2 regions of the Endozoicomonas sp. ALB032 genome follow, and region 2 is predicted to be linked to the other one. Evidence: predicted binding sites of a transcription regulator. Region 2 holds the regulator's gene; the other holds the start of a gene.

Region 1 (3,157 bases), 770 kb from region 2:
GAACCTGAACAACCGTTGGTTGAGCAGGAGGCTGAACAGGAAGCTGAACAGGACACCCATATATCGGATTCGTCGGTAGGACTTTTCGCTGAAGAGGATCAAGTCGCACACCAGGCGACAAATCCATCCTTTGAAGAAGAGCCTGCTTCCGAAGCAGAAACACCCGTGGAAATATCAAACGAAATAACTAACCCCTGAGCAATGCCTGATGACCCGATGGAACAGCCACGGAAATCCACGCTGTCTTAACCTATCCTGAATCGCTATACTTTGGCCCCTTTGATTGAGAAACAGAGCGGCATAGCCGTAAATACCATGACAACTGAAACCACTCCTCCCCAGGGTGAGAAATTGCAAAAAATCCTGGCGGGCGCCGGCCTGGGCTCGCGCCGTGAGATGGAACGCTGGATCAGCGAAGGTCGAATCTCCGTCAACGGAGAACAGGCCAGCCTCGGCGACCGAGCCTCAGCTGAAGACAAGATTGCTGTCGACGGCCGCCCGGTCAAACTGGAAACCTATGCTTCCGGAATCCGTCGTGTCATCGCCTACAACAAGCCGGAAGGCGAGATTTGCAGCCGCCACGACCCGGAAGGCCGCCCGACCGTTTTTGACAAACTGCCCAGACTTCAGGGCGAACGCTGGATTGCCATTGGCCGTCTGGATATCAATACTTCCGGACTGATGCTGTTCACCACCGATGGTGAGTTGGCCAGTCGCTTGATGCACCCTTCTTACCAGGTTGAACGTGAATACGCTGTTCGAGTGATGGGTAATACAACAGAGCAGAAAGTTAAAAACCTCTTCGATGGCGTCGAGCTGGAAGATGGCCCTGCCCGTTTCACCGATATTGTTGACTCAGGCGGTTCGGGTATCAACCGCTGGTTTCATGTCTGCCTTCTGGAAGGCCGTAACCGTGAAGTGCGCAGACTCTGGGAATCACAGGATTTGACAGTAAGCCGCTTGAAACGAGTTCGTTTTGCCAATGTCATCATTCCTGACCACCTGCGCATGGGTCAATGGGAAGAAGTAGAAAAAACTGACATCGACGAACTGGCGGCAGCCGTTCAGCTATCACCCGCACCCAACACACCAACTCGCAGAGTCGATCCGAGACACACCAAAACCGGCCTGAAAACCAGAGGCACCCGTGGTAAACCTGCTATCAACAAGAAGCGGCCCTCGCCTCACAAAAAGCCTGGTGCTTTCAAAAAGAACAGGCATCGCTGATGTTATCTGAGCTCCAGCCATCGAGTTGGAGTTCTTGGTGATACCCTGAATATGCTTTAATGAGTTTCCATGCTGGCCCTGACCGGGTTCTCACTGGACAGATTAACTGTACTTATATACAGTTATATCTAAACCACACCTGACAGGAGAGGCCCATGTCTATTACCCCCATGTGGCGAGTTGACCGGGACGGAAGCATGTTTACAGATAAAAAAGCCGCTGAAGAATACGATCGCATGTTGGAACTGGCCGGGAATATCACCAGCCTGCTGGAAGATCACTTTGAAATTGATGAGCAACTGGCAGAAGAGATCGGCCTGATGTTCGCCAAAAACAAGGAAGCCTTCGCCAAAGCCTTTAAAGGCAAACCGGACCTGGTGCTCGAGATAGGCCAGACTGCTGAGCAAGACAATGACCCAAATGAGGATCAGACTTCGGCCTGAGCTGGCCTGCCAATATCCGATAACCAAGAGCGGAAAGCCCTGATCCGCTCTGCCACAAACCCTTTTTTATCCCCTCCCATTTAGAACGAATCAGGAATAAAGAGCATGGGTAAAAACAATCATCCATTTCCCTCTGACTCACTTCAGATTCAGCTTTAAAATAGCTCTTTGTGAAAAAAAGTCTTTCTTTCATTCCTGATAGAGAAACCCTTTTTTTTACCAAAAACAGCGGTTCTAAAGGTCATTTTTCCCGTAATCAGACCAAGACACTAGTGAAGCAACCCGCCAAGTAGCACTTGTACTGGTTGCTAATACAGCGAATTCCGCTAATATATCGGCCTTTTTGTCTGGCAAGGTATGTAGTCACGACATGACGAGCTTCGTTCCTGGACAGCGCTGGATCAGTGACACCGAAACTGAACAAGGGCTGGGTACCGTTCTGACTTTCGATAGTCGCATGGTAACCCTATTGTTCCCCACCACCGGTGAAACCCGGCTCTACTCCATTAATAACTGCCCGCTATCAAGGGTACAATTTAATCCTGGTGACAAGATAGAAAGTCACGAGGGCTGGACCATGACGGTGACAGAAGTCATCGAAGAGAATGGTCTGCTACTGTATAGAGGCGTTCTTCCCGACGGTAAGCCCAAAGAGCTTCCCGAATCGGAACTGGGCAACTTTATTCATTTCAACAAGCCGCAGGACAGAATGCTGGCGGGTCAAATAGACCAAAACAGCAACTTTTCCCTGCGATACAAAACTCTGTTGAACAATTGTCGACTACTCAGCTCTCCTGTGAGAGGGCTGCTCGGTGCCCGTACCAGCCTGATACCTCATCAGCTGCATATAGCGCGTGAAGTGTCTGGACGTCATGCTCCCAGAGTGATGCTGGCTGACGAAGTCGGCATGGGTAAAACCATTGAAGCCGGTCTCATCCTGCATCAGCAACTGATCACTGAACGAGCCAGTCGGGTATTGATTCTGGTACCGGAAACACTTCAGCATCAGTGGCTGGTTGAAATGCTGCGTCGTTTCAATCTGCACTTCGGACTGTTTGATGAAGAGCGTTGCCGTGCGATTGAAGATGAAAACCCGTTCAACACAGGGCAACTGATTCTCTGCAGCCTAGACTTCCTGAGCCAGTCCGAACATCGTTTTCAGCAAGCTCTTGAGGTCGACTGGGATCTATTGATCGTCGACGAAGCTCACCATCTGGTCTGGTCAGAAGAAAACCCCAGCCGTGAATATCAGGTTGTGGAAACATTGTCGTCACAAATTCCCGGCCTACTGCTGTTGACAGCAACACCTGAACAGATGGGACCCGAAAGTCACTTTGCCCGGCTCCGTCTGCTGGACCCTGATCGTTTCCACGATCTGGTGACCTATCAGGAAGAGGAAAAAAACTATGAGCCTGTGGCCGAAGCGGTTCAGGAGCTGCTGGAAAATAACCACCTGCCGGAAGTCGCCTGTCAGCACCTGACCGGTT
Region 2 (3,157 bases):
GCGAAAGTATTGGGCTTTGCTCTGTCGCTAACAGCCTGATTAATTCCAGTTTATCGTGTGTATGCTGCAATACGGGGGCAAAAGCTGCAGCTCTTTTAAGGGTTTTTACTTTCCAGTCTGCAATAACACTTTGCATTACTCTCTACTGACCTATTGCATCATAAGTCACAATGCTGCATGATTTCTCCCTCTTATACGCTATTTATGGAACGAAATATGGCTGCATCGTTTTTGGAAATTGTGGAACTTCCAACAGGAGAGATTGTTCTGCGAAGCAGTGACGACGAGGGTGAGCCCCTGCTGACTATGAAATTTTCAGAGGAAGCCAAACAGTATCTTGAAGGGGACCATTTGCAAGTGGCAAAGGTCATGTTTGATGCTGGCATGCGTGAAGTTGCTGAACTCACTCGTCCGCAATCCTCTGAAGAAGAGATTCCTGAGAACAGAGTACTGCACTGACTCTATTTTCATGGAAATGACAGGCATCATGCAACCTGTCTACTGCGAATAGCCAGCCCCTGACACTGTCCATTCCTGGCTGCGCTTTCAAGCCTACTTAGCCACCCTTTATCCAAATGCCCCAGCCAGCTGATGACAGTGTGGCTGGTTCCGGATGCCAGCGCTTTCCTGGTGAGTTCCAATGTCTGATTAATATTGTTGGAGCTAAAGATTTGCACCTTGTCATGATTTAAGTCGCAATTCTTTAACCAGTGCAGGGTTCTGGTGTCATCTGCCAGAATCAGGGTCAACCAACGTTCACTGTCAGTGGACAGCTGACTGAGCATGGGCGTCAGGAGTTGTTCTGCCTGCCAGGGTTGACCTGAAAGAATGAGTTCATTAATACTGGGCTTCAGAGACTTTTCAGTTTTTCCTGATAAAGTCTTTTCTAGGCACGAGGGGTTAATGCAGACTGTATTGGTCTGGTAGCTTGGGGCTGAAAAATTGTGCCTTTCACTGCTGGTTCGGTACAGCATAAATTCTTCCTTCTGGCATAGCCCGGACGCTGTTTGTTATTCGCACTTCAGCGTAGTGGGCCTTTAACAACAGCTGCCTGTTGTGAGTACTGTCTCTGGTAATGGTCAGGCTCATCTTATTCCGTCTCAGGACTGATTTCTGATGACTCCGACGCTTAAACCTTCGATGGCAAAGGCATCCTGAGTGAGATCAACGACTATGGTTTCGAACTCGTCGTTTTCCGGATGCAGCAATACTTTGTTTTTCTGTTTCTCGAATCTTTTTACGGTGACATCATCTTCAATCCGGGCGACGACAACCTGACCGTTTCGAACATCTGTTGTCTTGTGAACGGCCAGCAGGTCACCATCAAGAATCCCGATGTCCTTCATGCTCATTCCTTTTACCCTTAACAGGAAGTCTGCCGATGGGGTGAAGAAAGCGGGATTGAGCATCAGGTGGTCTTCGATATGTTCCTGGGCGAGGATCGGGTTCCCGGCAGCAACTTGTCCGATAATCGGAAGGCCTTCAGGCTGGCTGTCCGGAATACGGATACCGCGGGAGGCGCCGGGGGTAATCTCGATAGCGCCTTTACGGGCCAGTGCCCTGAGATGTTCTTCGGCAGCATTGGGTGAGCGAAAGCCGAAGGTCTTGGCGATTTCGGCTCTGGTGGGTGGGAAACCTGTCTCGTCAATATGAGATTTGATCAGGTCCAGTATCTCGGATTGCCGTTTAGTCAGTTTGATCATGGTCTCTCAATCTGTTTTTTTATACAGTATCTGTGATTATATACAGTATTCTTGTGGTGGCAAGTTATTATCCAGGCTGCGACGATAAGCAAAAAATGACAAGAGGGTCGTCAATGGTGCAGGTGAGGCATGCTTTGCCACCATAGTGATGAGTTGTTGGCTGAAATTCGCAAGCTGAGTCCCTGAAGCTTTTTTTAATAAAAAATCCGGAGGTGGTTAATCTCCGGATTTGGCATTTTATTTATGATTGTGTAGAAGTTAATTTCTTCCGCAGTGCATCCCAGGCATCATTTGAAACTTCTACTTCAAAGCCATCAAAACCATGCCAAACTTTAACAAAATCTACATGTTTGTAATCAAGCCATTCTAATATTCTTTCTCTGATATCAAGGGCATTATCCTTACTACCAGTATGGATAGCTAATCTGGATTTAACTGCTTTGGCACTTTTGATATTAAAATCCTCTTTCGGATCAAACTTATGGTATATTAGTTTACTCACATCAATAGATTCATCATCTGGTAACATATATTTTATAGAGTTAATAGTTTCTTCAATAATTTTTTCGTCTTTTTTGGGTTCATCTATTTTTCTGTAATTTTTATAATTTTCGATAGGAGTCATTTTGCTATCAGCTGTCAAGTCATTTGGTTTCAAACTTTTATCAGATTTCAAATCATTAGATTTCAAGCTTTCAGCTGAGTCATTCCCGGCCGCATAAAATTCTAAAAAGCTGCCATCCTTAATCAGCATCTCCACCAACCGATTGCCTTGTCCATCTACAATGGCAATGTAACCAGGGGAGACAAAATGAAAGTGTGGTGGTTTTTTTGTACCGAAGCCTCTGAGTGTTCTTGTTGCGGCAGTGGCAACTTGACCATAAGCTCCCTCTTCATTAATGGATACTCTGGTCTTCTGAAGAATTTCCAGATCACAATTTGAGGGATGGCCTAATCTTGTTAAATCTTCAGACCTTATGACATCGGCTCCAAATGTCTGAGAAATTTTGTCGAGTAAATTAGTGTCACAACTGCCGTCTATTTTTATCCTGGGTAGCATTAGATCCATCTCTTTTTTACGGCCATTTAATCCGTCAATCAGGTGATTGATTGTATCAGAATCAAGGTTGTTAATCCCTGTCGGACTGTCACCAGGGGTTATTATTGCGACTAATTTAAGATCTTCACCATTCACTGATCGGAAATTTTTGCCAATGGCGCCAAATTTTCCATTATCAAAAAATTGCACGTTTTCAGTTGACTTCATCATCTTGACGTTTTCAATCATACTTCCGTCTGCGCAGATAAATTTGCCCGAGGCCGTTTTTTCTTTAGAAAATGGCCTCTCCCAGATACCCTCGAATTCCATCACATTGCCAATTACCGTTGTAATCAGTTCTCGTCGAGTTTTACAATGACCATGAAACAACTTATTGATTTTTCCATGAGTCTTC

The links. Region 2 encodes LexA, which represses DNA repair genes until DNA is damaged. Its sites were predicted from a motif close to TACTGTNTANNTANACAGTA; they were not measured.
Region 1: ACO6VG_RS22500 (YebG family protein) is a predicted target of LexA. The motif match lies at 1,332-1,351, and genes of this name have one in related genera.

Annotation. Positions count from the first base shown of each region.
Region 1 is NZ_JBLYNW010000001.1:6,006,937-6,010,093, forward strand. It holds gene scpB (SMC-Scp complex subunit ScpB) at 1-198, shown strand, start outside; gene rluB (23S rRNA pseudouridine(2605) synthase RluB) at 316-1,227, shown strand; gene ACO6VG_RS22500 (YebG family protein) at 1,383-1,670, shown strand; gene rapA (RNA polymerase-associated protein RapA) at 2,041-3,157, shown strand, end outside.
Region 2 is NZ_JBLYNW010000001.1:5,232,887-5,236,043, reverse strand. It holds gene ACO6VG_RS19130 (PTS sugar transporter subunit IIB) at 1-39, shown strand, start outside; gene ACO6VG_RS19125 (hypothetical protein) at 217-459, shown strand; gene ACO6VG_RS19120 (SulA-like leucine-rich domain-containing protein) at 486-974, opposite strand; gene lexA (transcriptional repressor LexA) at 1,101-1,703, opposite strand; gene ACO6VG_RS19110 (serpin family protein) at 1,945-3,157, opposite strand, start outside.